Linked DNA regions of Rhodoligotrophos defluvii. The protein of the gene in region 2 interacts with the protein of the main gene of each other region in a pairwise test. Links are inferred from orthologs where the notes say so. Each region holds a gene or a part of one and is shown on either strand. Other genes may lie near its edges. The genes, in order: rho and hfq.

What was found.
Region 1: the proteins of hfq (region 2) and rho interact in binary tests that used the Escherichia coli proteins (3 or more experiments, as listed by UniProt). The link is inferred for Rhodoligotrophos defluvii from one-to-one orthologs.

What each region holds. Positions count from the first base shown.
Region 1 is NZ_SZZM01000001.1:1,291,546-1,307,316, forward strand. What follows is about bases 12,012-14,995. They hold rho (transcription termination factor Rho), read right to left. Parts: upstream 14,154-14,995; coding sequence 12,870-14,153; downstream 12,012-12,869. Other genes in these bases: E4P09_RS06205 (thioredoxin domain-containing protein), read left to right, coding at 12,012-12,873; hemJ (protoporphyrinogen oxidase HemJ), read right to left, coding at 14,374-14,811; hemE (uroporphyrinogen decarboxylase), read right to left, coding at 14,804-14,995. Also shown: E4P09_RS06145 (HpcH/HpaI aldolase/citrate lyase family protein), read right to left, coding at 1-233; E4P09_RS06150 (NAD(P)/FAD-dependent oxidoreductase), read left to right, coding at 346-1,521; molybdenum cofactor guanylyltransferase MobA, read left to right, coding at 1,518-2,165; E4P09_RS06160 (L,D-transpeptidase family protein), read right to left, coding at 2,125-2,652; E4P09_RS06165 (response regulator transcription factor), read left to right, coding at 2,820-3,506; E4P09_RS06170 (cyclic nucleotide-binding domain-containing protein), read left to right, coding at 3,503-3,979; holA (DNA polymerase III subunit delta), read left to right, coding at 3,995-5,035; E4P09_RS06180 (ParB/RepB/Spo0J family partition protein), read right to left, coding at 5,051-5,923; E4P09_RS06185 (ParA family protein), read right to left, coding at 5,967-6,782; 16S rRNA (guanine(527)-N(7))-methyltransferase RsmG, read right to left, coding at 6,786-7,436; tRNA uridine-5-carboxymethylaminomethyl(34) synthesis enzyme MnmG, read right to left, coding at 7,433-9,307; tRNA uridine-5-carboxymethylaminomethyl(34) synthesis GTPase MnmE, read right to left, coding at 9,368-10,687; more of E4P09_RS06205, read left to right, coding at 10,795-12,011; more of hemE, read right to left, coding at 14,996-15,771. UniProt on the Escherichia coli protein: Facilitates transcription termination by a mechanism that involves Rho binding to the nascent RNA, activation of Rho's RNA-dependent ATPase activity, and release of the mRNA from the DNA template.
Region 2 is NZ_SZZM01000007.1:190,938-203,946, forward strand. Bases 8,859-11,619 are described here. They hold hfq (RNA chaperone Hfq), read left to right. Parts: upstream 8,859-9,993; coding sequence 9,994-10,245; downstream 10,246-11,619. Other genes in these bases: trkA (Trk system potassium transporter TrkA), read left to right, coding at 8,859-9,814; hflX (GTPase HflX), read left to right, coding at 10,235-11,619. Outside these bases: E4P09_RS23445 (bifunctional 2-C-methyl-D-erythritol 4-phosphate cytidylyltransferase/2-C-methyl-D-erythritol 2,4-cyclodiphosphate synthase), read right to left, coding at 1-320; tRNA dihydrouridine synthase DusB, read left to right, coding at 517-1,527; E4P09_RS23455 (two-component system sensor histidine kinase NtrB), read left to right, coding at 1,527-2,651; ntrC (nitrogen regulation protein NR(I)), read left to right, coding at 2,659-4,110; E4P09_RS23465 (sensor histidine kinase NtrY-like), read left to right, coding at 4,391-6,895; nitrogen assimilation response regulator NtrX, read left to right, coding at 6,896-8,284; more of trkA, read left to right, coding at 8,435-8,858; more of hflX, read left to right, coding at 11,620-11,623; mazG (nucleoside triphosphate pyrophosphohydrolase), read right to left, coding at 11,635-12,549; E4P09_RS23495 (MBL fold metallo-hydrolase), read right to left, coding at 12,596-13,009. UniProt on the Escherichia coli protein: RNA chaperone that binds small regulatory RNA (sRNAs) and mRNAs to facilitate mRNA translational regulation in response to envelope stress, environmental stress and changes in metabolite concentrations.

The DNA.
Region 1 (15,771 bases), on a different replicon or contig from region 2:
TCGCCCCACGGCGTGTCCAACCCGTTGATGCGGATGATCAGCTCGCGCCGGCCGTACCCTCCTCCGGTCACCGCCGCCGTGACTTGCTGTCGCGCCGACGCCTTGGCATCTGGCGCAACCGCGTCCTCGAGATCCAGAATCAAGGCATCGGCCGGGATCGACTTGGCCTTTTCCAAGGCGCGGCTGTTCGACCCCGGCATGTAGAGAACGCTGCGGCGCGGCCGGATGATCATTCAAAGAGCCCCCTTCCATTTTTCGCAAGTGCGTGACGGTAATAGATCAACGGACCGCATGCCAAGTGGCAAGGCAGCTCGGCCGTGCAGCTCTTAGACGGATTGACCAGTCATGACAGCGGATAGCACCTATTTCGATGTGGTGATCGTGGGTGGCGGCGTAATGGGCAGTGCCGCCGCCTACTTCCTGACCCATGAACCCCTGTTCACCGGGTCCGTTGCCATCATCGAACGGGACACGAGCTTTGCGGAATGCTCAACCGGGCGCTCGGCCGGCGGTCTGCGCCAGCAGTTCTCCACCCCGGAAAACATCGAGATGTCGCTTTACGGCCTGCAGTTCATCCGCAGGCTAAAAGAACGCTTCGGCCCCGATGCGGATGTGAGCTTCCGCGAGCAGGGCTATCTGATGCTCGCTTCGGAAACCGGCCTGGAGACCCTGCGGGAGAACGTGGAGCTGCAGCGCTCCTACGGTGCCGACATCGTGCTCTATAACGAGGCGGAGCTGCACGAGGCTTTTCCCTGGTTGTCGACCGAGGGCCTGGTCGCCGGCGCCTTCGGGCGCAGTGGCGAGGGTTGGCTCGATCCCTTCAGTCTGATGACCTTGATGCGCAAGGCTGCGCAGGCAAAGGGCGCATCCATGATCACCGGCACCGTGACGGGGTTCGCCATGAGCGATGGCCAGGTGGAAGCGGTCGAGCTGAGCGATGGCCGCAGGATCGGTTGCGGAACCCTCATCAATGCGGCGGGGGCCGATGCGGGCAAGGTCGGCGCCATGCTGAGCATCGAGCTGCCGGTCGAGCGGCGCAAGCGCTTCGTTTTCGTGTTCGACTGCCGCGATGCGCCTGGGCGCTGCCCGCTGACGATCGAGCCCACCGGCCTCTACTTCCGTCCGGAAGGTGCCCATTTCATCACCGGGCTCGGTCCCCTCGAAGGCGAATGGGATACTTCTGACCTTGAGGTCAATCACAACTGGTTCGAGGAGGAAATCTGGCCGCGCCTGGCGGCCCGGGTCTCGGCCTTCGAGGCCATCAAGCCGACCGGCGCCTGGGCCGGGTTTTATGACTACAACACGTTCGATCAGAACGCGATCATCGGCCGCCATCCCGATTTCGATAACCTCTACCTCATGAACGGCTCCTCCGGCCATGGCCTCCAGCACGGCCCTGCGGCGGGGCGTGCCATCAGCGAGCTGATCGTGCATGGAGCCTACCAGACGATAGACCTGTCGCGGCTGTCCTATGACCGTATCCGCCGGGGCGAGCCTCTGTTCGAGAAGAACGTTGTATGACCAGGGACGCGGTTGTCGGTGTAATCCTCGCCGGCGGCCGCGGTTCGCGCCTGGGCGGCGTGGACAAGGCACTGGTCGATCTCGGCGGCGAGCCGCTCATCGCCCATGGCATCCGCCGGCTTCAGCCGCAGGTGGCCGCCCTGCTCATCAACGCCAATGGCGATGCGCAACGGTTCCGTCAGTTTGGCCTCCCGGTCGTTCCGGATGAGAATCAAGCTTCGCGTGCCGGTCCCCTCGGCGGCCTTTTGGCCGGAATGCGGGCGACGAGCAGTTTAGTTCCGGATACGAAATGGCTGGTCAGCCTGCCCTGCGACACGCCCTTTCCTCCGGCCGACCTGGTCGAGCAGCTCCTGCGGTGCGCGGGCGACGCGCTGGTCATGCGCGCTGCATCGGGTGGCCGTGTGCATCACTTGGTCGCCGCTTGGCGCCTGTCGTTGTTCCGCGATCTGGAGCAGGCGATTGCCAGCGGAATGAGAAAGGTCGCGGCTTGGGTAAGCCGGCATGAGCCGCATGTCGGCACGGTCGAATTTCCAACTGAGCCCTTCGACCCGTTCTTCAACATCAACCGGCCGGAAGACCTCCGGCAGGCTGCACTGATCCTGTCTAGCCAACCCGAACGGCAGTCTCCGGTCCGCAGCGGCTGAGAAGGCTGAGCATATGGTCCCGGCGCAGCGCGATGCACCCTTCGGTCGGCGCATAGCCTGGGCGCGCCAAATGCATGAAGATCGCACTGCCCTTGCCCGGCACCACCGGCTCGTCGTTATAGCCGAGCACAATCACCAGGTCATAAAGATGGTCCTCGCGCCACATGGCCTCGGCGCTGGCCGGATAGGGCAGGCGCACCGGCCGGTTGTAACGACGGTCGCGAGGATCGTCGCACCAGCCATCATCCGGTGCGATCGCCCAAGCCTCAAGCCCGGTCACCGGCAAGGGCACCCGGTCGGGGCGGTAAAGCAGGAACCGCATAGGCCATAGGCCGATGGGGGTTGCCCCGTCGCCCTCGCGCTTCAGCATCCTGATCCCGCCGCGGCCGATGGCGCAGGGCGGCGCGACCGGCCCGAGACACAGGCGCGCCTTTGTGCTGCTCGGCGATACGGTGATCAGGCGGACTTCTCTAAGCGGGGCGGGCATCCAATGACCAGGCTCAGCCAACGAGGGGCGGAATATTAGCCGCGCTCATCACCTCTGAAAATGAGCAAATTCTTGATCTTGCCCGAATTATGGGCTTCCTTGAACAGGGGCGTACGAGCACTTTAGTAAGTGGCGCGTTCAACAGGTTCTTGTGAAAACGATATCCTATGGCCAGTACGACCAAAATTCTCGTTGTTGACGACGATGACGCGTTGCGCGAATCGCTTCTCGAGCAGTTCGCTCTCCACGAGGAATTCGATGTAAGCGAGCGCGAGAATGCCACGGGTGCCAGGGAGGCCGTTCGCTCCGAGCACGTGGACCTCGTGTTGCTCGATGTCAATTTGCCCGACCAGGACGGCCGCGACGCCTGCAAGCAGATCCGCGCCGACGGCTTCAAGGGGCCGGTGATCATGCTGACCGCCCAGGACAGCGAGACCGACGCCATCACCGGTCTTGAGTCCGGCGCCAATGATTACGTAACGAAGCCGTTCCGGTTTGGCGAGCTTCTGGCCCGCATCCGGGCGCATCTGCGCCAGCATGAGCAGAGCGAGGACGCGGTTTTCACCATCGGCCCCTACACGTTCCGGCCGAGCGCCAAGCTGCTCGTCCGCAAGGACAACTCGAAAATCCGGCTCACCGAAAAGGAAGCCGCCATCTTGAAATATCTCTATCGCGCCGGGCAGAAGGTTGTCGGACGCGACGTCCTGCTGCACGAAGTCTGGGGCTACAACGCCGGGGTGACGACACACACCCTGGAAACCCACGTGTACCGGCTGCGGCAGAAGATCGAGGCCGATCCGTCCAACGCGGCATTGCTCGTCACCGAGGCAGGAGGCTATAAGCTCGTTCCATGAGCGTCAGGGCGCGGGTCGAACTGCTGCGGCGTATACCGCTCTTCTCCGATGCGGCGGATGCCCATTTGCAGCTCCTCGGCTTTGCCATGGATACGGAAACATTCGCGCCCGGCGATGCCATCATCGCCCGCGGGGAGCGCGGACAAAAGGCCTATATCATTGAAACCGGCACGGCGCGCGTAACAGAACCGGACCAGCTGGCGGAGGACAGCAGCACCCTGGTCGGGCCGGGGGCGTGCCTTGGTGAGTCCGCCATGGTGGCCGACCTGCCCTACAGCCTCACCGCAATCGCGCAGACGGACGTACGTTGCCTGCGGTTGACCCGTGAGCTTTTCTACCGGGTTGCGGAAGAGTTTCCCGATTTTGCGGAATTGGTGCTCTCGGCCGTTTCCCGCAGGCTGGACGAGTCCGTCCGTGATCTGCGCGAGGTGGAATCCGCCTTTCGCCGCGCCAAATCCTTCTCCAGCCTCTGAGCGGAGCCACTTTTCATGGTCGAGCTGAAGGGGGCACGCGCGACAGGCTTCGTCCAGCGGCCCGGCACCGAATTCAACGTTGTCCTCGTCCACGGCAGCGATGAAGGCCTGGTGCGGGAGCGCTGCCAGATGCTGGTGCGCGCCATTGCCGGCGCCGTCGATGATCCCTTCACCGTCGCCCGGCTGGACGAGGAGATCCTTGCGGCCGACCCCGCTCGCCTTGCCGATGAGGCGCTCGCCATCTCGCTCCTCGGCACCCGCCGCGTGGTCTGGGTCCGCGGCGCTGGCGCGCACACGGCAAAGGCGGTGGCGAATTTTCTTCCCCATGCCAAGGGCGACACCCTGGTCGTCATCGAAGCCGGGAATTTGAAGAAGTCCGATAAGCTCAGGCAAGCGGTTGAACAGGCACCCAATGCCGCCGCGATCGCCTGCTATGCGGACAGCGACGCTGATATTCGTGGGCTGATCGAAGAGACATTGCGGATCGAGGGCCTGACCATCAGCCCCGAAGCGCTCGAGGCTTTTTCTGCCCTGCTTGGGAGCGACCGTCAGCTCTCCCGCAACGAGATCGAGAAGCTCTGCTTGTATGCGAAAGGCCGTGGCCGCATCGAACTGGCCGACATTGCCCAAATCTCCGGCGATGCCTCGCATCTGGCGGTCGACGATCTCATGGACTGCGTCTTCGGCGGCGATATGGTCGGTGCCGACCATCATCTCGCGCGCCTGCTGGATGCGGGCACCCAGCCGGCCGCCCTCATCATCAGCGCGGCCAATCATCTCGCGCTGCTGCGGCGGCTCTGCGTCCAGATGCGCTCGGGTTCACAAGCAGCGAATGTGGTGGCCGGTGCCCGCCCGCCGATCTTCTTCAAGCGGCAAGCCGCGATTGCCCGCCAGCTCACCCTCTGGCCGCTCGAGGCGCTGCTTGGAGCCGGTGCCACCATCGCCGATTGCGAAAGGCGCACGCGCCAGATGGCGGGGCTTGATCACGAGCTTGTCGGGCGCCTTCTGCTGACTCTGGCCCGCTCTGCGCAAGCCCGCCGGGCATCGGCGGCCTGACAGCCGCCCGCGGGTTCAGGAACCCGCCAATCGCCGGCAGATCAGGTCCAGCTGATCGAGCGTCTTATAGCGGATGCGCACGTCTCCGCCCTGTTCGCCCCGGTGGGTGATGGTCACCGCCAGCCCGAGCGCCTCGTACAGCCGTTTCTCCAGCGCAACCGTATCCGTATCCTTGGCCACCGCCCTCCGCGGCTTTACGGTGCGCGGTCTATCCTCTTGCACGGCCCGTGCCAGGGATTCGGTGTCACGCACGCTCAAGCCTTGTGCGATGATTCGCTCGGCGAGCTCCTCCGGCCGGTCGGTCGCAATCAGAGCGCGAGCATGGCCCGCGGACAGCGACCCGCCCTCCAACAGCTCGATGACCGGCCGTGGCAGAGTCAGCAGCCGCAAGGTATTGGCAATGTGGCTGCGGCTCTTGCCCACCGCATCCGCCAGCTGCTGCTGGGTATAGCCATAGAGCTCCATCAGCTGCCGGTAACCTTCCGCTTCCTCTACCGGGTTGAGGTCTTCCCGCTGGATGTTTTCGACCAGCGCCACTTCGAGCGCTTCCGCGTCCGTGAGCTCCCGGATGAGTACCGGCACCTCGTAAATGCCCGCCTTCTGCGCCGCCCGCCAACGCCGCTCGCCGGCCACGATCTCATAGCGGCCTTCATCGAGTGGCCGCACCAGAAGCGGCTGCAGCACGCCCCGGCTGCGCACCGACTCGACGAGCTCGTCCGTGTCATCGTCCCGAAAGGTCTTGCGTGGATTTCGTGGGCTCGGCACCAGGTGTTCGATGGGCAGCTGGCGGAAGCTGCGGGCACCCTGGATGAAGCCCTCCTCACTGCCGCCATCGCCGATCAGGGCGGCCAGGCCCCGCCCGAGACGCTTCTTCTGTGCTTGGACCATAGGGGCCTCACCGCTGGACAGGGTCGCTCTGTTCTGCATACGCTCAAGCCACTCTCAGGTTGCGTTCTCGGCGGATCATTTCGGATGCGAGCCGGATATACGCCTGGCTCCCGATGCAATTGTTGTCATAAAGCAGCACCGGCTTCCCGTGGGACGGCGCTTCGGAGACGCGAACGTTGCGTGGTATGACCGTTTCATAGACCTTGTCGCCGAGCACGCTACGTACGTCTTCCGCAACCTGCTCCGAAAGGCTGTTGCGGCGGTCATACATGGTCAGCACAACGCCTTGGATGACCAGGCGTGGATTGAGGTTGACCCGCACCCGTTCCACGGTCTTGAGCAACTGGCTCAAGCCTTCAAGCGCGAAGAACTCGCATTGAAGCGGAACGAACACCGCATCTGCCGCGCAGAAGGCATTAATGGTCAGCAGGTTCAGCGATGGGGGGCAGTCCAGCAGGATGTAGTCGTAGCGAAGGCCGGTTTCCCGCGAGAGCACGCTGATCGCATCGGCGAGCCGGAAGGTCTTGCGGTCGAAATCGGACAACTCGATCTCCGCCCCGAGCAGATCCATGGAGGAAGGCGCACAGTCGAGCCGGGGTATGCCTGATTCGACAATCACGTGGTGCAGCCGTGCTTCACCTATCAGCACGTGATAGGTCGACCGCATTTGCGCCGTTCGCGGGATGCCGAGCCCCGTGCTCGCATTGCCCTGCGGGTCCAAGTCGATGATAAGCACCTGCTCGCCCACCGCGGCCAAGGCGGTCCCGAGATTGATCGCCGTCGTGGTCTTACCGACACCACCCTTCTGATTAGCCACCGCGAGAACGCGTGGGGAGAAATGGGGGGGCGAAGCAGTCATACTTCAATTCCTGTGTACAGCCTGGCGAATCACCAGGATGCGACCCGATGCGTCAACCAAGCTTGGATAAACGTCTGCGTCGATTCTCCAAGATTTAGCTGCTTCGGTCAACTCGCTCTCCACATCTTGTCCCTTAAGAAAAACCGCGCCAAGCCCTGCGCCAAGAAAACCCTGCGCCAGCTGAAGCAGCCGGGCGAGTGGCGCCAGCGCGCGGGCGACCGCCACTGCGGGCTGCGGCACCAGCGCCGTCACGTCGACCTCTTCGATTCGTTTCGGTATGACTCCAGCGGGCGCATCGGTCATCCTGATGGCATTCGCCAGAAAAGCCGCTTTCTTGCGGTTGCTTTCGATGAGATGGGCGAAAGCCGGCGAGCCCTCCGGAAAGGCAAGAGCAAGGGCGAGCCCAGGGAAACCCGCCCCGGAACCGAGATCGACGAGAGACTGTTCGGTGTCGAGAAAGCGGCGAAGCTGCAGACTATCGGCAATGTGGCGCTGCCAGATATGCTCTGCCGTGCTTGCGCCGATCAGGTTGATGGAACGGTTCCAGCGAATCAGCACATCCACATAGCGCTGCAGCCGCGCCATGGATTCACGTGAAACACCGAACTGTTCCGCCACCACTTCCGGGTGCGAAAAATCCGGGCGCGCCGTCATGCGCTCTTGCGCCTGTCCTCGCGCCGGATATGGGCGAGAAGCAGCGTGAGGGCCACTGGCGTCACCCCGTCGATGCGGCTCGCCTGCCCCAGCGTTGCCGGCCGCACCCGTGACAGCTTATGCCTCACCTCGGTGGAAAGTCCCGGAATCGCATCGTAATCGACGTTGGCCGGAATAGTGCGGTTCTCCTCGCGCCGGAACGCCTCCACATCCTGCTGCTGCCGCGCCAAGTAGCCGGAATAAAGCGCGGTGGCCTCCAGCTGCTCCAGCGCAAAGGCAGGAAGCGTGCCAAAGGCTGGCCATACCCGGATCACATCGTCCATCGTGATACCGGGAATGCCGAGCAGGTCGAGCACCGACCGGCGGATGCCATCGCGGTTGACTTTGATGCCGTGGCGCGCGGCTTCATCCGGTGTAAGCCGATGGCTCTCGGCCATTTCACGTGAAACATCGAGGATCCGCTTGCGCTCGCGATAGCTCGCCATGCGCTGCCCGCCGACGATGCCCCAGCTGTCGCCCAGCTCGGTCAAACGCTGGTCTGCGTTATCTGCTCGCAGGGACAACCGATATTCGGCCCGGGATGTGAACATGCGGTAGGGCTCGGTCACCCCGCGCGTAACCAGATCATCGACCATCACCCCCAAATAGGCCTGCGCCCGGTCAATCGTGACGGGCGTCGTGCCGCCAGCCGTCCGCGCGGCATTCAGGCCGGCCAGCAGCCCTTGGGCCGCCGCCTCCTCGTACCCGGTGGTGCCATTGATCTGCCCCGCGAGAAACAGGCCGGGAAGCCGCTTGCATTCCAACGTCGCATGGAGCTCACGCGGGTCCACATAGTCGTACTCGATCGCATAGCCCGGGCGAATGACGCGCACCTTCTCGAGCCCGGGGATCGTGCGCAGAAACGCATCCTGCACCTCTTCCGGCAGCGACGTGGAAATACCGTTGGGGTAAACCGTATGGTCGTTGCGTCCCTCCGGCTCGAGAAAGATCTGGTGCGACAAGCGCTCCTTGAACCGAACGATCTTGTCTTCGATTGAGGGGCAGTACCGCGGCCCCGTGCTCGTGATCGCGCCGGAATAGATGGCAGAACGCGTGAGATTATCGGCGATCAGCCTGTGAGTGGCCGCCGTGGTATGGGTGATGAAGCAGGAAATCTGCGGCTGGCGGATGCGGTCGGTGAGAAAGGAGAAGGGAACGGGCCGCTCATCGCCCTTCTGCTCCTGCAGTCGCTCCCATGCAATCGTCCTCCCATCCAGCCGCGCCGGCGTGCCTGTCTTCAGCCTTCCCAGGGCGAGACCGGTGGTCGTCAGCCGCTCGCCCAGCAGCGAGGAGGGCGCCTCGCCCACCCGGCCGGCGGGGATCCGCCGTTCGCCGATATGAATGAGCCCGCGCAGAAACGTTCCCGTGGTGAGCACCACGGCGCCTGCCGCGATGCGACGGCCGTCCTCCAGCACCACCCCGCACACCGACCGCCCATCTTGGACGAGGTCGGCCACCGCACCCTCGATGACGTGAAGGTTCGCCGTTTCGGCCACGGCGGATTGCATTGCCTTCCGGTAAAGCCCACGGTCCGCCTGCGCCCGGGGGCCCTGCACGGCCGGCCCCTTGCTGCGGTTCAGCAGGCGGAACTGAATGCCGGCCTGGTCGATCACGCGCCCCATGAGGCCGTCCAGGGCATCGACCTCCCGCACCAGGTGCCCCTTGCCCAGCCCTCCTATGGCAGGGTTGCAGGACATTTCGCCAATGGTCTCGAATCGGTGGGTAACGAGCGCAGTGCGTGCTCCGAAGCGACCTGCGGCAGCGGCGGCCTCGCAGCCAGCGTGGCCCCCGCCGACCACGACCACATCGAAGAATGGATGTGCACCCGCCATATTTCACTCGTTAGGCTGGAGCATCGAGCCAGCTCACGTCATGCGTGTTTCACGTGAAACCTACTTGCCGATGCAAAATTCGGAGAAGATCTGGCCAAGGATGTCCTCGATGTCAATGCGTCCCACCAGCTTGCCCAGGTACCAAGCAGCCCGACGTAGATCTTCGGCCACCAATTCGTCTGCCGGTGTAGCAGCGGCCGCGAGCAGGTGGTCGCAGCACTTCGACAACGCGACACGGTGCCGTTCGCGGGTTAGCAACGGCCGTTCCTGCGTCTCGGCAAACAGCGCCTGCACCCGCGCCGTCAACGCCTCGACCAGCGCATCGAGGCCACTTCCGGTCTTTGCGGAGATCGAGATCGCATCCAGCACGTTCTCGCCCGGTATCAGGTCGGACTTGTTCACCACCCGTAACAGGGCCGAATCGAATGGCGCTTCCGGCCTTCCGTCGGCGTCGGGACTGGTGACCCAGATCACCAACGCCGCCTCGCCAGCCCGCTTGCGCGCCCGGCGCATCCCTTCATCCTCGATCTCGTCAGCCGCGGCCTCCCGCAGCCCGGCCGTATCCACAAGAACGACCGGATAGCCGCCGAGATCGAGATGCACCTCGATGAGATCCCGGGTCGTCCCGGGTCTATCGGAGACGATGGCCACCTCCCGCCGGGCCAGCCGGTTGAGCAGGCTCGACTTACCCGCATTCGGCGGCCCCGCGATCACGACCGTCAGCCCCTCGCGCAATCTCTCGCCGACGCGATTGTCCGTCAGGAAACTCGAAATCTCTCGCGCCAGCGCCGATGATCGGGCCCTCACGTCCGCCGCCACTTCGAGTGGCACGCCCTCCTCGTCCACGAAATCGATATGCGCTTCGAGATGGGCGAGCAGCGCAAGCAGCTGGTTGCGCCAACCCTCATAGATCTCGTCCAAACCGCCGCTGGCCTGGCGCAGAGCCTGCTTCCGCTGCGCCTCCGTATCGGCCGCGATGAGGTCTGCCAGCCCCTCCGCATCCACCAGGCCCATGCGACCGTTCTCGACCGCACGGCGCGTGAACTCGCCCCGTTCAGCCGGACGCAAACCGGGAAAATGGCGCAGGGCGCGAAACAGCGCCGCCACCACGGCGGGTCCGCCATGGACATGCAGCTCCAGCATGTCTTCGCCGGAAAATGTGTGCGGCCCGGGCAGCCAGATCACCATGGCGCGGTCGATGACACCACCACCGTCCGGATCGTTCAACGCTCGCAGCACCGCTCGCCTAGGCCGGGGCAGGTCGCCGCAGAGGCCCCGCGCCACCTCGGCGCTGGCTGAGCCGGACAGCCGCACCAGGGCAATCGCCGCCCGCCCCTGCCCCGACGACAGGGCATAGATCGTATCCTCTCCGGCTCTCATCCCCGGCATTCCTGATTCACGTGAAACACTCTCCGAACCAATCTCAGACCAGCCGGCTTTACCCTCTCGAGAGGCGCACCATGATCATCTGTGCGAGGGAGGTTTCCATGACCGCCAATCTGCTTCGCAATGAAACCAGCCCCTATCTCCTCCAGCACAAGGACAACCCTGTCCACTGGATGCCCTGGGGCCCCGAGGCCCTGCGCCTGGCACGGGATACGAACCGTCCTATCCTCCTGTCGATCGGCTATGCCGCCTGCCATTGGTGCCATGTGATGGCTCATGAGAGCTTCGAAGACCCTGAGATCGCCGCTCTCATGAACGAGCGCTTCGTCAATATCAAGGTGGACCGCGAAGAGCGCCCGGACATCGACAAGATCTATATGGAGGCGCTGCAGCGCATGGGCGAGCAAGGCGGCTGGCCCCTGACCATGTTCCTTACGCCCGATGGCGAGCCCTTCTGGGGCGGGACCTATTTTCCGCCGGCGCCGCGCCATGGCCAGCCGGGCTTCCCCACCGTCCTCCGGGAGATTTCGCGCATTTACCACGCCGAGCCCGACAAGATCCGCAGCAATGCCGCCGCGATCAGGCACGCCATGGCCAAGCGCCACGATCCGGATGCACCGCGGCCCGACTTGTCGATCGCGCTCATCGATCGCGTGGCAGAGCATCTGCTGGGCGCCGTTGACATGGCGCGCGGCGGCCTCAAGGGCGCACCCAAATTCCCGCAGGTGCCACTGTTCATGCTGCTCTGGCGAGCCTATTTGCGCTCGCGCGACGAGACCTACCGCCGTGCGGTCGAAGCGCTGCTGGTCAATATGGGCCAGGGCGGTATCTACGATCACCTCGGCGGCGGCTTCGCCCGCTACTCGGTGGATGACCGCTGGCTCGTGCCCCATTTCGAAAAGATGCTCTACGACAATGCCATGCTGGTGGAGCTCATGACCTTGACTTGGCAGGAGATCCGCGAGCCGCTGTTGCGGACCCGAATCGAAGAGACGGTGGCTTGGGTGCTGCGAGAGATGACCGCCGATAGCGGCGCCTTTGCCGCAAGTCTCGATGCCGATTCCGAGGGCGAGGAGGGTCGGTTCTACGTCTGGTCGGAGGCCGAGATCCGCGATACGCTGCCGCCAGATTTGGCCGAGCTCTTCTGCGTATTCTACGATGTCCGTCCGGGGGGAAACTGGGAGGGACGCACGATTCTCAACCGGCTGCAGCATCGAGACCTGGCCGATGCGGATACCGAAGCGCAGCTGGCCCAAGCCCGTGAGCATCTCCTCCGCGTCCGCGATAAACGCGTGCGCGCCGGCTGGGACGACAAGGTCCTCGCCGACTGGAACGGGCTGATGATCTCGGCCCTGTCATTTGCCGGCATCGTGTTCGGGCGCCCCGACTGGGTGGCGGCAGCACGGCGAGCCTTCGAAGTGGTCAATGCGGAAATGATCCGCCGAGGCCACCTCCATCACGCCCTGCGCCGAGGCCGCGCGCAGCACTTGGCCGTCCTGGACGACTATGCCAACCTGATCAGAGCCGCACTATCCCTGCATGAGGCAACCGGCGAACCGGATTTCATCGCCCGCGCGACCGATCTTGCCGAGCAGGCGAACCGATACTACTGGGACGATGAGCAGGCCGGCTATTTCTACACGTCCAGCCGGGCAGAAACCCTGATCGTCCGGCAGAAATCCGCGCTTGACGATGCAACGCCGAACGGCAACGCCACCATGCTGGGCAATCTCGCCCGGCTCTGGCTCGCGACCGGCAACGCCGAGCATCGAACGCGGGCCGAGCGGATGATGGAGGCCTTCTCGCCGGCAGTCGGCCGGAACGTCTATGCCCATGCCGGCTTCCTCAACGCGGTGGAGGACTATCTCGACTTGGTGCAGGCCATCATCGTGGCGCCATCGCCATCGGCCGCTGCCGCACTTCGCATTGGAGTGTTCGAGCAGTCTCTGCCCACGCGCATGGTCTTCATCACAGCCGATACGAGCCGTCTTGCCGATCACCATCCCGCCCATGGCAAGGAAATGGTCGATGGGCAGCCGACCCTCTACCTCTGCCGCGGCACCACCTGCTCGGCACCAATCACCGAGCCTGGCCGCTTGAGCGGTCTGCCGCCTGGCAGTGCAAAACGCGAGGACGCGAGAACTGGGAGGGCGAGCACGCCCCGACCGGGCACCGCCTAATTGTTCATCATCTGGAACAGGTCGGCATTGCTCTTGGTCTGCTTGATCTTGTCCAGCAGGAACTCGATTGCGTCCACCGTACCCATCTGCGACAGGATGCGGCGCAGCACATACATGCGCTTGAGCTCGTCGGGCCGGACCAGCAGCTCCTCCTTCCGGGTGCCGGAGCGGATAATGTCGATGGCCGGGAACACGCGCTTGTCCGCCACCTTGCGGTCGAGCACGATTTCCGAATTGCCGGTTCCTTTGAACTCCTCGAAGATCACCTCATCCATACGGCTGCCCGTGTCGATGAGCGCGGTGGCAATGATGGTGAGCGAGCCGCCTTCCTCGATATTGCGCGCCGCGCCGAAGAAGCGCTTCGGTCGCTGCAGCGCATTGGCATCCACGCCACCGGTCAAGACCTTGCCGGAGGACGGCACCACCGTGTTATAGGCGCGGCCCAAGCGGGTGATCGAATCGAGCAGGATAACCACGTCGCGGCGGTGCTCGACCAATCGCTTCGCCTTCTCGATCACCATCTCCGCCACCTGCACGTGCCGGGTCGCCGGCTCGTCGAAAGTGGAGCTCACCACCTCTCCGCGCACCGACCGCTTCATGTCGGTGACCTCTTCCGGCCGCTCGTCGATCAGCAGCACGATGAGGTAGCACTCGGGATGGTTGGTGGTGATGGAGTGAGCGATGTTCTGCAGCAGCACGGTCTTACCGGTTCGCGGCGGCGCCACGATCAGGCCGCGCTGCCCCTTGCCGAGCGGCGCCACCAGCCCGATCACGCGCGAGCTGAGGTCGCGCACCGTGGGGTCCTCGATCTCCATCTCCAGCCGCTCGTCGGGATAAAGCGGGGTGAGGTTGTCGAAATGGATCTTGTGCCGGGTCTTTTCCGGGTCTTCGAAGTTGATGGTGTTGACCTTCAGCAGCGCGAAATAGCGCTCGCCCTCCTTCGGGCTGCGGATCTGGCCTTCAACCGTATCGCCGGTACGCAGGTTGAATCGGCGGATCTGGCTCGGGCTCACATAGATGTCGTCCGGGCCGGGCAGATAATTCGCATCCGGCGACCTCAGGAACCCGAAACCATCCTGCAGCACCTCGACGACACCCTCGCCGATAATATCGATGTCGCGTTGCGCCAGGCTCTTCAGAATGGCGAACACGAGCTCCTGCTTGCGCATGGCGCTCGCGTTCTCGATCTCCAGTTCCTCGGCCATCATCAGCAGCTCGGCGGGCGCCTTCTGCTTGAGTTCGTGGAGCTTGGTTTCCTTGAGTCCAGAAAGGTCGGTCATGATGCACCGGTTCTAACAGGCTTGAGGTGCTGTCTGACGATGGAATCGGCAAGCGGCTCGACGAGCCTAAGCCTTCATCAGATGCAAGCGAATGGAAGGAAAGACACAGAGAGGTACCGTAATACGTACCGAACCCGCTTCTCAGGTAGCAACCCACCCTGCGGTTTTCCATAATCTAGCAAATCGCCAAGGCGTTTTAAACAAGTTTCGCGATTTTTCCTCAAAAGGGTTTGACCACCACCAGAATGACGATGCCGATCAACAGCACCGTCGGCACCTCGTTGAGAATGCGATAGAAGCGCGCAGGCCTGGTGTTCCGGTCTGCCGCGAAGTCGGCCATGGTCTTGCCGAGGAAGCCGTGCAAGCCGCTCATTCCCACGACGAGCGCCAGCTTGGCGTAGATCCAGCCGCTGCTCCATATGCCAGGACTGAAGATCCAGGCAAGCCCTAGGCCGAACAGCCATGTAGCGGCCATAGCAGGCCGCATGATGGCATTATATAGGCGCCGCTCCATGATCTTGAAGGTTTCGCTTTGAACACTGCCAATCTCTGCCGCACAGTGGTAGACGAACAGCCGCGGCAAATAGAACATGCCAGCCATCCAGGCAATCAGCGAGATGATGTGAAAGGTCTTGAGCCAGGGATAGAGCTCAGCCACCGGATTCCTCGTTTCTGGTCTCGCTGTCGCGCAGCCTCACCCGCGCGACGAACTGCGACACATGCTCGATCGGTGTGCTCGGCAGGATGCCATGGCCGAGATTGACCACATGCCGGCGGCGCGGCAGGCCCTGCACGAGTTCATCGACCGCCGCATCGAGGGCGGGCCCGCCGGCCAGCAACAACAGCGGATCGATATTGCCCTGCACCGCGCAGATCGGGCTCAGCTGATCGCGCATGACCTTGACCGACACCCCCGCGTCGACCGCCACGGCGTTCACCCCGGCCTGTTGGGCGAAATCGATGATGTTCGTGCCCGCAGCCCTGGGAAAACCAATGATTCGCGCATCCGGAACCTGCGCCCGCACCCCGGCGACCAGCTGCCGGACAGGCTCGATGCACCACCGGGAGAAGGCGCGGGCCGGCAGGTCGCCCGCCCAGCTGTCAAAGATCTGAACGGCTTCGGCGCCCGCCCGCAACTGCGCCACGAGGTAATCAATGGAAGCCTGGGTGATCACTTCGAGCAGCGCGGCAAACCAGCTCGGCGCGGCCAAAGCCGCAAGCCGCGCCCGCTCCCGGGTCGATCCTCTGCCTTCGATCATGTAGCTCGCCACCGTCCACGGGGCGCCGCAAAATCCGATCAGTGTCACATTGACGGGCTTGGCCGCCGCCACGCGCGCGACCGTCTCGTAGATCGGCGCAAGACGGTCAGCAGCACCTTCTAGCTTGAGCGCGGCAACCTGCTTGTCATTGGCCACGGTGGAGAGGACCGGGCCTTCCCCCTCGGAGAAGGTGAGGTCGGCACCCAGGGCCTGGGGGATCAGCAGAATGTCCGCAAACAGGATGGCTGCGTCGAGATCGAACCTTTTCAGGGGCTGCAGCGTTACCTCTGCGGCGAGTGCAGGATTATAGCACAGAGAGAGAAAAGAACCGGCCCTGGCGCGGGCCTCACGGTACTCCG
Region 2 (13,009 bases):
GGACGGGCGCCGTCGTGAATGAGCACCGCTTGCGGCGCCAATGGCTCGAGCGCCTGCAACCCATTGAACACGGAGCCCTGCCGGGTTGCCGCTCCGGCCACGGGGGGGAGCAGATTCAAGCCGGCCAGCGCTTCGGCGCAGAGGGCGTGGTGATCGGGGCCGATCACCACCTGAACATGGTCGACCTCAGGATGATGGAGGAAAGCCTCGACCGTCCGCCGCAGCACCGGCTGGCCGCCGATGGTCTGGTACTGCTTGGGCAATGGCCCACCGGCTCGGACACCGGATCCTGCAGCGACGATCAGGGCGGCTGTGGTCATATCAGCAATGCCTTGCAGTAGAGGAAAGCCACGAGCGCTTTAAACAATCTGCCGGAAAAGTCGACCGTCGATTTGTTGCGGGGTCGCTGCGACATCTGCGCTCTCCATCTACCGTCGCATTGCGCAAGCCTTGCGCTTTGGAGAAACTTGCCGCAGATTGCTCAACAGTTAATCGATGCGGTGGATTGCCTATTTTATGAGCATCGCGATCGGCTCTCGTGACATTCGCAACCGGGTGTTCCTGGCGCCCATGTCGGGGGTGACGGACCTGCCGTTCCGGCGTCTGGCCTATCGGTTCGGCGCCGGCCTCGTCGTGTCCGAGATGGTGGCGAGCGAGGCGCTGGTCACCGCTAATCCCGAAACCTTACGCCGCGCCGCCGGGGCAGGGGAGGTCAGGCCGCTGGTGATCCAGTTGGCTGGCCGCGAGGAACGGTGGATGGCCGAGGGCGCCCGCGTAGCCGAAAGTCTGGGGGCCGACATCATCGACATCAACATGGGCTGCCCGGCCCGCAAGGTGACCAACGGCCTCTGCGGCTCGGCGCTCATGCGCGACCTCGACCATGCCACGCGCCTGGTGCGGGCAACCGTCCGGGCGGCAACCGTGCCGGTCACCCTCAAAATGCGGCTCGGCTGGGACGAGACCTCCATCAACGCGCCCGAGCTTGCCCGCCGGGCGGAGGCGGAAGGGGTGGCACTGGTCACCGTACATGGCCGCACCCGCTGCCAGTTCTATACGGGCCGGGCCGACTGGGCCGCGATCCGGGCGGTCAAGCAGGCCGTCACCATACCGGTGATCGCCAATGGCGACGCGACAAGTCTCGCCGACATCAGGCGGATGCTCGAACAATCGGGCGCCGACGGGGTGATGATCGGCCGTGGCGCCTACGGCCGGCCGTGGCTGCCGGGCACCCTTGCCGAGGCGCTGGACCCGGGCCGCGGCCGCCCGGCGCCCGGACTTGCCGAACAGCACGCGCTCGCGATGGAGCACTACGAAGCCATGCTGGAGCACTATGGGCGTGACATGGGCCTGCGCTGCGCCCGCAAGCACCTGGGCTGGACAGTCGAGGTGCTGCGCGATGACGGGCACCTCACGGCCGCCGCCGCAGCTGCGTGGCGGCAGCGCCTTTGCGCGGCCGGTGAGCCGGGCATGGTCCGCCACCACCTCAACGCGCTCTATGGCGAGGCGAGCGACAGGATGGCCGCGTGATGCCGAAAGCCGCAGATCTGTTGCCGCAGCCAGAGCCGCCGGAGGCGGATATGTTGGTCAGCGCTTTGCCCGACCCGCTGCTGACCGTGGATGCGGACGGCCGTGTGCTGTTCGCCAATGTGGCGGCGGAAGGCTTCTTCCAGACCAGCGCGCTGCTGCTCAAGCGCCAGCGATTGGCCGAGCTGGTGCCGTTCGCGAGCCCGATTCTCACGTTGGTGGACCAGGTGCGGCAGACCGGCGTCAGCATCCACGAATACGCCGTGGATGTCGGCACACCGCGCACCGGAGGCGAGCGGCTCGTGGACCTGCAGGTGGTGCCGGTGCCGGAGCGTCGCGAGCTCGTGTTGATCGTGCTGCAGCCGCGCTCCATGGCGCATAAGATCGACCGCCAGCTGACCCATCGCAATGCGGCCCGCTCGGTCACCGGCATGGCCTCCATGCTGGCGCATGAGATCAAGAACCCGCTTTCGGGCATCCGCGGCGCCGCCCAGCTGCTGGAGCCGGCCCTTTCGGACGAGGACCGGGCGCTCGCGCGGCTCATTTGCGAGGAGACGGACCGTATCTGCACCCTCGTGGATCAGATGGAGGAATTTGCCGACGAGCGTCCGGTGGAGCGCGCGCCCATCAACATCCATGCGGTGCTGGACCACGTGAAGGCGGTGGCGATCAACGGCTTCGCCCGCGGCATCCGGATCAACGAGGAATACGACCCGTCCCTGCCGCCAGTGCTGGCCAATCGGGATCAGCTGATCCAGGTGTTCATGAACCTGGTGAAGAACGCGGCGGAGGCCATCAGCTCAGACGGGGACAGTGGCGAGATCACCTTGTCGACCGCGTTCCGGCCGGGCATGCGGCTCAAGGTGCCGGGCTCGAACGAGCGCGTTACCCTGCCGCTCGAATATTGCGTGCACGATACGGGGCCCGGCATTCCAGAAGAGCTGATGCCGCACCTGTTCGATCCGTTCGTGACCACGAAGCCCTCCGGCAAGGGGCTGGGCCTTGCGCTCGTGGCCAAGATCATCCGCGATCACGGCGGCATCATCGAATGCACCTCCCAGGACGGCCGCACCACCTTCCGCATCCTCATGCCCATGCATAACCAGCTGCACCGCGAAGAGGACTGACGCGCCCATGCCCGCCAAGACCATATTGCTTGCCGATGATGACAGCGCCATCCGCACTGTCTTGAACCAGGCGCTGGGACGGGCCGGCTATATCGTGCGCTCGACCGGCAATATCGGAACCCTCTGGCGCTGGATGGCGGAAGGGCAGGGTGACCTTGTCATCTCCGATGTCATGCTGCCGGACGGAAATGCCTTCGACATGCTGCTCAGGGTGAAGAAGCAGCGGCCGGAGCTGCCGGTCATCCTGATGAGCGCCAAGAACACCATCATGACCGCGATCACCGCGGCCGAGCGGGGCGCCTACGAGTATCTGCCCAAGCCGTTCGATCTGAACGAGCTCTTGTCGGTTACCGCCCGCGCGCTGGACCAGGCCAAGCGCAAGCCTGCGGCGGTGGAGATGCCAGGCGACGACGAGAAGCTGCCGATCATCGGCCGCTCCCAGGCGATGCAGGAGATCTACCGCATCATCGCCCGCCTCACCCAAACGGACCTCACCGTGATGATCATGGGTGAGTCCGGCACCGGCAAGGAACTCGTTGCCCGGGCACTGCACGATTATGGCCGGCGGCGCAAGGGGCCCTTCGTTGCAGTGAATATGGCGGCGATCCCGCGGGAGCTGATCGAGTCCGAGCTGTTCGGCCACGAGAAGGGCGCCTTCACCGGCGCTTTGACCCGCTATGCCGGCCGTTTCGAGCAGGCGCAGGGCGGCACGCTGTTCCTGGACGAGATCGGCGACATGCCCATGGAGGCGCAGACGCGGCTTCTGCGCGTGCTGCAGCAGGGCGAGTTCACGACCGTTGGCGGCACCCACCCGATCAAGGTCAATATCCGCATCATCGCCGCCACCCATCGCGATCTCAAGGCGCAGATCGCGCAAGGGCTGTTCCGCGAGGACCTGTTCTTCCGGCTGAATGTGGTGCCGCTGCGCCTGCCACCCTTGCGCGAGCGCCTGGAGGACATTCCCGACCTTATCCAGCACTTCCTCGCCCAAGCCGAGCAGCAGGGCCTGCCGGTCAAGCAGATCGAGCCGGACGCCATGGAGCGGCTCAAGAAGCACCGTTGGCCCGGCAACGTCCGGGAGCTTGAAAATCTCGTCCGCCGCATGAGCGCGATCTATGTGGATGAGGCGATCACGGCCCGGATCGTGGAGCAGGAGCTGGCCGACCTGGCTGAGCCGCAGGGACCCTCGCCAGCCGGCGAGCCGGCCAGCCTCTCCGAGTTCGTGGAGAACCATCTGGCCGACTATTTCGCCGGCTTTCGCAACAGCACGCCGCCGCCCGGCCTCTACAACCGATTTCTGTCTGAAGTGGAGCCGCCGCTCATCAACGCTTCGCTTGCGGCCACAAACGGCAACCAGATCCGTGCCGCCGAGCTTCTGGGAATCAACCGGAACACCCTGCGCAAGAAGATCAGAGATTATGGCATAACCGTGATCCGTGCGCCGATTCCGCAACGGTAAAGCTTTTCTTGCCGCAATCTGAATGCCCGCAGAAAACTGCGCTTCTCCAACTCAACTGTTGCCGATCGGCAACAACACTGTTGGATTTTCGCAACAGAATCGTCTATCACCTTGCCCTGGGGAGAGGGGCGATTCAAAACTGCGGGCACAGGGGCAAATCGGTAAGGGCATCGAGCAGCGTCGGAAATGACGCCGTTTGTGACGTGTCGCTGGAGTGCCGGCGCGAAGCTGGCCGTCACTGCCGGGTCACGTAAGCAAGTCCTTCCTGCGGATGCGTGTCGTGAGCGCGCATCATTTGCGCCCTCGCAATCTGAGCGAGGTCATGGTCGTCGGGGTCGAAACAGCTAGACTGCCTGCCGCGGAGTCCCCGCGCCGCCAGGTCAGGATCGAGGCACAGCCCAGCCAGCGCCGCATTCCGGCGAAGCTGGGGGTGTTCCTGGTGATCACCTCGATCGTGACGGGACTCGCCACCTATTCGATCCTGACCGGGCTCACCCCGCTCGAGCCGACGCCGGACCTCATCGTCACCCTGCTCGGGGTGAACCTGGTCCTGGTCATGTCCATGGCCGCCCTGATCGCCTGGCAGGCCTACGTGCTGTGGCAGGCGCGCCGGCAGGGCATCGCGGGCGCCAGCCTCCACATCCGCATCGTCTCGCTGTTCTCCATCATCGCGGCCTTGCCGGCCATCATCGTGGCCCTGTTCGCGACCGTGACCCTCAATCGCGGCCTCGACACCTGGTTTTCGGAGCGCACCCGCGAGATCGTCGACACCGCCGTCAACGTGGCGGAGACCTATATCGCCGAGCATGGGGAGGTCATCCGCGGCGACGTTGCCGCCATTGCCGCCGATCTTAGCCGCCGCAAGCTGGAGTTCGACACCGACCGGGAACAGTTCACCCGTCGGCTTGCCACCCACGTGGCCATCCGCGGCCTGGCTGCTGCCTATGTGATCGACAGCGACCGCCGTCGCATCGAATCGAGCGTCACCATCAACGACCAGATCCAGTTCCAGCCTCCCAGCGAGACCGAGCTGGCCAAGGCGGCCGAGGGCAAGCTGGTGGTGGACGGGCCGGGGCGCAGCAATGTCATCCGCGCGCTGCTGAAGCTCGACGGCTTCAACAACTCCTATCTCTATGTGCTGCGGCTGGTGAATCCCAAGGTGATCGAGCACCTGCAGCGCACCCGCGAAGGGGTGATCGCCTATGAGGCGATGCAGAACCAGCGCACCGGCGTGCAGGTCACCTTCGCGCTCATGTATATCGGCGTGTCCTTCATCTTCCTGCTGGCGGCGGTCTGGCTGGGCCTGTGGCTCTCGGACCGCCTGGTGCAGCCCATCGTGCGGCTGGTGGATGCGGCCCGTCGCGTCTCGCTGGGCGAGCTGGACGTGAAGGTGCCGGTGCGCCGGGCCGAGGGCGATCTCGCCACCCTGGGGCGCACCTTCAACCGCATGACCCGCCAGCTCGAATCGCAGCGCAGCGAGCTGATCAACGCCAATGTGCAGCTCGATTTGCGGCGGCGCTTCACCGAGGCGGTGCTGTCCGGCATCAGCGCCGGCGTGCTCGGCCTCGACCGCACCGGCCGAATCACCCTAGCCAATAGCTCGGCGCAGGCGCTGCTGCACAAGAGCGATGGCGATCTCACCGGCACCATGATCACCGACGCGCTTCCGGAGCTGGACACGCTGTTCCGCAAGGCGCTCAAGAAGCGCTCAGGTTCCGCGGAAGGCCACATCAACACGCGTGTCGATGGCGAGGAGCGCAATCTCTTCGTGCGCATCACCACCGAGAGGGCCCGCGAGGACGAGCAGGGCTATGTGGTGACGATCGACGATGTGACGGAACTGGTGTCGGCCCAGCGCAACACCGCCTGGTCCGACATCGCGCGGCGCATCGCCCATGAGATCAAGAACCCGCTCACGCCGATCCAGCTGTCGGCGGAACGCCTGCGCCGCAAATATGCCAAGGAGATCCGCACCGATCCCAAGGTGTTCGAGCAGTGCACCGAGACCATCATCCGCCAGGTCGGCGATATCGGCCGGATGATCGACGAGTTCTCCGCCTTCGCCCGCATGCCCAAGGCCGAGCTGGAAGAAGCCGATCTCGCCGCGGCGGTGAAGGAAGCGATGGTGTTGCAACGGGTCTCGAGCAGCGACATCGATATCGACGTGCGCGTGCCCGAGGCGCCGGTCGTGGTCGGTTTCGACCGCCGGCTCATCACCCAGGCCATCACCAATCTGGTCAAGAACGCGCGGGAGGCCGTGGAAGCGCGCGTGCAGAAGGACCCGCGCCATCGCGGCCGGGTCGACGTGGTGCTGTCACGCGAGGGCGACCATGTGGTCATCGGCGTCGCCGATAACGGCATCGGCCTGCCCAAGGACAACCGGCAGCGGCTGCTCGAGCCCTACATGACCACACGCCAGAAGGGCACCGGCCTTGGTCTTGCCATCGTCAAACGCATCATGGAAGAGCACGGGGGGCAGATCACCTTGTCGGATGCGCCGGCGGCGTATGACGGCGGCGCGCTGGTCCGGCTGCTGCTGCCGGCGCAGGGGGCGAGCTCGGCGGCAAGCGCGGACGGCGCGACCGACACAGCGCCGACAGGGCTGGCCGCGGCGGGGCAGGGCGGTGATGGCGGCAGCGAGGGGAACACTGACGAGCAGGCGCCTGTCGCGGCGATCGCGCCGACGGCGATGCTCGCAACCGCCTCGGCGGGGGCAACGGAACGGAGAGAGCAGAGCGTATCAGGGGCGGTCAATCGAGAACCTGGAAACGAGAGGGACCAATAGATGGCTTCGGATATTCTCGTCGTGGATGATGAGGCCGACATCCGCAATCTCATCGCCGGCATTTTGGAGGATGAGGGGTATGACGCGCGCCTTGCCCATGACAGCGACAGCGCGCTGGCGGCGATCCATGATCGGCGCCCGTCGCTGATCATTTTGGATATTTGGCTGCAGGGGTCGAAACTGGACGGGCTCGACCTGTTGAACGTGATCAAGAAGAGCCATCCCGATCTGCCCGTGGTGATCATTTCGGGCCATGGCAATATCGAGACGGCGGTTTCCGCCATCAAGCGGGGGGCCTACGATTATATTGAGAAGCCGTTCAAGGCGGACCGCTTGGTGCTGGTGGTGGGCCGTGCGCTCGAGGCCAGCCGCCTACGGCGCGAGAACGAGGAGCTGAAGGAGCGGGCAGGGGCCCTGGCCGAGCTGATCGGGGAATCCGCGGTCATGCGCCAGCTGCGCCAGTTGGTGAAGAAGGTCGCGCCCACCAACAGCCGGGTGCTGATCTCAGGCCCGCTCGGCTCCGGCAAGGAACTGACCGCCCGCGTGCTACATGCCTGGTCGCACAGGGCCAAGGGGCCGTTCGTCATCCTTCCGGCCGCCACCATGGCGCCCGAGCGCATGGAAGAGGAGCTGTTCGGGGTGGAGAATCCCGACGGCACCCTGGCCCGGGTCGGCGCCTTGGAAGAAGCGCATAGCGGCACCTTGTTCCTCGACGAGGTTGCCGACATGCCGATTGAGACCCAGGGCAAGATCCTGCGGGTGCTGGTGGAGCAGAGCTTCCAGCGGGTCGGCGGGTCCAAGCGGGTCAAGGTGGACGTGCGCATCGTCTCGTCCACCGCGCGCGACCTGCGGCGGCTCATCGAGCAGGGGCTGTTCCGCGAGGATCTCTACCACAGGCTCAATGTGGTGCCGATCCGGGTGCCCTCGCTGAGCGAACGGCGTGATGACATCCCCGCCCTGGTCCAGAACTTCGTGCGGCAGTACTCGGCCATTTCCGGCCAGCCGCCGCGGGAGATCGCCGAGGATGCGCTGGCGATTCTGCAGACGCTGGAATGGCCTGGCAATGTGCGCCAGCTGCGCAACAATGTGGAGCGGCTGATGATCCTGGTCGGCGGCGAGCCCGGCACCGAGATCTCGGCGTCCATGCTGCCTTCGGAACTGGGTGGGGTCATGCCGCCACTCGCCAACGGGAATGGCGCGGAGCAGCTGATGTCGCTGCCGTTGAGAGAGGCCCGCGAGATCTTCGAGCGGGAATACCTGGCCGCGCAGATCGCCCGCTTCGGTGGCAACATCTCCAAGACAGCCACCTTTGTCGGCATGGAGCGCTCGGCGCTGCACCGCAAGCTGAAGCTGCTCGGCGTCGGCGAGAAGTCTTACGAACTTCATTGATCGCCTTTTGCATGCAGGCGGGGGCATTGCCCCTCGCCTGCATGCGAAGATAACGCCTACGTCTTGGGTATGGTCCATGCCAATATGGCGCAAGCGCCTTTGCTCAAACGGCGTTTGCACGACCATGCCCGAACTTGCTAGATCTCCTGCATGAAGATTCTCATTTGCGGCGCCGGGCAGGTCGGCCGTGGCATTGCCGAGCGGCTGGCCAAGGAAGACAACGACGTCACCATCATCGACAAGTCGCCCGCGCTCATCCAGGCAGTCACCGACAGCCTGGACGTGCAGGGAATCGTGGGCCATGGCTCGCATCCCGACGTGCTGGAGCGAGCCGGGGCGCGCGATGCTGACATGATCATCGCCGTCACCTTCGCCGACGAAGTGAACATGCTGGCCTGTCAGATCGCCCATTCCCTGTTCGACATCCCGACGAAGATCGCCCGGGTGCGCGCCCAGGGCTATCTCGATCCGCAATGGCGCAACCTCTATTCCCGCGAGAACCTGCCCATCGACGTGATCATCTCGCCGGAAACGGCAGTGGGCGAGATGGTGCTGCGCCGCCTCGCCCTGCCCGGCGCGTTCGAGGCGGTCCATTTCGTGGACGAGGCGGTGATCGGGCTGGGCATCCGCCTCGATGAGAACTGCCCGGTGGTCGACACGCCGCTCAGGCAGCTGACCGAGCTCTTTCCGGATCTCCAGGCGACAGTGGTAGGCATCTTCCGCAACGGCAGGCTGTTCGTGCCCCATGGCGCCGACCAGATGCTCGTCGGCGACGACGTGTATGTCATTGCCGACCGCCAGCAATCCACGCGGGTGTTGAGCCTGTTCGGCCATGAGGAGAAGCCAGCCCGCCGGGTGGTGGTCGCCGGGGGCGGCAATATCGGCCTCTATGTCGCCCGCAAGCTGGAGGAGCGGCATGGCCGCGCGGTCCATGTCAAGATCATCGAGCAGGATAGGGCGCGCGCCAGCCATATCGCCGAGGAGCTGAAGCGCACCCTCGTCCTGCACGGAAGCTCCTTAGAGCAGGAGCTGCTGCAGGAGGCGGGCGCCCAGGATGCCGATGCCTTCGTGGCGCTCACCAACGACGACAAGGTGAATATTCTCTCCGCGGTGCTGGCCAAGAACGAGGGGGCCCAACAGAGCTTTTGCCTCGTGTCCAGTCCGGACCTCAACCCGGTGCTCAACACGCTGGGCATCGACACCTATATCAGCCCGCGCGCGGTGACCATCTCCAGCATTCTCCGCCATGTCCGGCGCGGCCGCATCCGCGGGGTGCACCCGGTGCAGCATGGCGATGGGGAGATCCTGGAGGCCGAAGCCCTGGAAACCTCACCGGTCGTCGGCAAGGCGCTCCGCGATGCGGAATTGCCCGATGGGGTCCGCATCGGGGCCATCGTGCGCAACGGCAAAGTGTTCATTCCGCAAGGCGGGACCGAGATCCGCCCGCGGGATCGCATCGTGATCTTCGCGCTGGCCGGGCTGGTCCGCGATGTCGAGCACCTCTTCCGCGTCAGTCTCGAATATTTCTGAAGGGGCAGGGTGCTGCGGCGCCGTGCTCTGTTGCAGATCGAAGCGCGAGTCGATTTATGTTAGCCTGACTTGGGCACCTCTGCCCCAATGCCGTCAGCCTTTTGGTTTAGACGTCGATAAGGACGAGCACGACGTGTGTGTGTGCGGCATCGTCTTCAACAAATTACGCGAGAACGACAATGGCATCAGAAAAGCAGCAAAACCTGCAAGACGTATTCCTGAACAAGGTCCGCAAGGAACATATTCCGCTCACGATCTTTCTGGTGAACGGCGTGAAGCTGCAAGGAGTGATCGTGTGGTTCGACAATTTCTGCGTGCTGCTGCGCCGGGACGGCCTATCGCAACTGGTCTACAAGCACGCCATATCTACGATTATGCCGAGCGCGCCCATCAAGCTGTACGAGGAAGGCAACGGCGGTAGTGACGAATAGACGACGACAAGGTGGAGACGGGCACAGCAGGCCCGTCTCCTTCCAGATCGAAGGGCCCGAGGCCACGCGCGCCTATGTGGTACATGTGGGCTTCAAGCCGGGCGCTCTCGGGCCAAGCCATGCGGCCGGTCTTCTGCGGGACGAGGCCGAGCGCCTCGAGGAGGCCCGTGGCCTTGCGGCGGCGATCGACCTGGACATTGTCGGGGACAGCACGGTGATGCTGTCACGGCCCGTGCCCGCCACCCTGATCGGCGGCGGCAAGGTGGCCGAGATCGGCACGGCGGTCAAAGAGCTCGAGGCTGAGCTCGTGGTCGTCAACGCGACCCTGAGCCCGGTACAGCAGCGCAACCTGGAGCGCGCCTGGGGCGCCAAGGTGCTCGACCGCACCGGACTTATACTGGAAATCTTCGGTCGCCGGGCCGGGACGAGGGAAGGGCGCCTGCAGGTGGAGCTTGCCCACCTCACCTACCAGAAGAGCCGTCTAGTGCGCTCCTGGACCCATCTCGAGCGGCAGCGTGGCGGCTTCGGGTTCCTAGGCGGCCCGGGTGAAACCCAGATCGAAGCGGACCGGCGGGTCATTCAGGAGCGCATCACCAAGATCCGCGGCGAGTTGGACAAGGTAAAGGCCCGGCGCGAGCTGCACCGCGAAAACCGGCGCCGCGTGCCTTATCCGATCGTCGCCCTGGTCGGCTATACCAATGCGGGCAAGTCAACCCTATTCAATCGGCTGACCCGAGCCACTGTGCTGGCCGAGAACATGCTGTTCGCCACGCTCGATCCGACCATGCGCCGGCTCGCCCTGCCGCATGGGCGCGTGGTGATTCTCTCCGACACCGTCGGCTTCATCTCGGAGCTGCCGACCGACCTGGTCGCCGCTTTCAGGGCCACCTTGGAAGAGGTGCTGGAGGCAACCCTCATCCTGCATGTGCGCGATATCAGCCACGCGGAGACCGATGCGCAGGCTGCCGACGTGCTGCAGGTGCTGGATGCGCTCGGCATCGATGAGGATCGTCGCGAGCACATCATCGAGGTCTGGAACAAGGTCGACCGGCTGGATGAGGCCGAGCGCACTGCGTTCGCGAACCAAGCGGAGCGGCGCGATGACGTGGTGATGGTGTCGGCGCTCACCGGCGAGGGCGTGGCCGACCTTCTGGCCAAAGTGGAAGAGCGGCTGGCCACATCTGCCGATATCCTGGAATTGCGCATCTCGGCAGGCGAGGGCGCGCGGCTTGCCTGGCTCTACGAGGTGGGCGAGGTGTTGTCGCGCGACGACCTCGACGATGGTTCCGTGGCAGTCACTGTACGCGTGCCGGCGGAAAAGGCGTCCCTGGTGCGGTCGCGCTATCAGGACGAGATGCTGCGCGCCGCCGCCGAATAAGCCGGATTTCTTCAGAGGCCGCGCGCCTTCGCCTCGTCCCACAAAGCATCCATGCCTGCCAGACCAGCGGCTTCCGGCGTTTCACCCCGCGCTTCAAGGGTCTGCTCTATATAGCGGAATCTTCTGACGAATTTCGCGTTGGCAGAGCGCAGCGCGTCTTCCGGGTCGATCTTGAGATGGCGCGCGACATTGGCGATCACGAACAAGAGATCGCCGATCTCTTCGGCCATGTCGCTCCTGCCGCCGCCATTCTCGAGCACGTCGCGCAGCTCGCCCAACTCCTCCGCCGCCTTGTCCAGCACGGGTTCGAGCGATGGCCAGTCAAACCCCACGCGGGCGGCTCTGTTCTGGAGCTTCGCCGCGCGGCTCAGGGCAGGGAGAGCCTGCGGCACATCATCGAGCAGGCTAGGGGCGCTTGCGGCGCCTGCCCGGCCGGGCTCACCGGCGGCCGGGCCGGCGGCCGCCTTGGCCTCGCGCTCGTCGGCCTTGATCCGCTCCCACATGCCGGGCGTAGCACCCCGTGCCCGTGCCGCCGCATCGCCGAACACATGGGGATGGCGGCGGATCATCTTGGATGTGATCGCCTCGATCACATCGGCGAAGGTGAAGGCGCCGGTCTCCGCCGCAAGCTGCGCGTGGTAGACCACCTGCAGCTGGAGGTCACCCAGCTCGTCGCGGAGATCGCCCAGGTCGCCGCGCGCGATCGCATCGGCCACCTCGTAAGCTTCCTCGATCGTATAGGGCGCGATGGTGGCGAAGCTCTGCTGGAGATCCCACGGGCAGCCGCTCTCGGGATCGCGCAGCGCCGCCATGATGGCGAGCAGCGTATCGATCGACTTCGGGTCGCCGAGCGGTCCGGCGTCGGCGGCGGCCACATCAGCCTGCCGCGGCTCTTCTGGATCCTGAGCAGGGCTGTCACTGGTCATAGGGGGCTCCCGATATCCGCCAGTCGCATAATCTATATTATGGAAACTAAATCGGTGGCCCAAACACCACCGGCAGCCGCATGCCGTCATAGGCTGGCTCGATGCCGTCCGGCAGGCTTTTCCGCAGGCTCTCGTAATCCAGGTCGATATGCATGTTGGTGAGCACCGCATGCCTCGGCCGCATGCGCCCGATCCAATAAAGCGCTTCATCCACGTTGAAATGGGTGGGATGCGGTGCCGGCCGCAGCGCGTCGATTACCCAGGTGTCGAGCCCGGTGAGCGCCGGCAGCGCGGCGTCGGGAATGGCGCTCACATCCGGCGTGTAGGCGAGGCCACCAATCCGCAGGCCCAGCGCCGTGATATCGCCATGCACCAGATCGAACGGCAGAATGTCGATCGGGCCGCCCGCGCCTGGGATGCTCACATGTTCGCCCGCCTCCAGTCGATGCGCTTGCAGGAT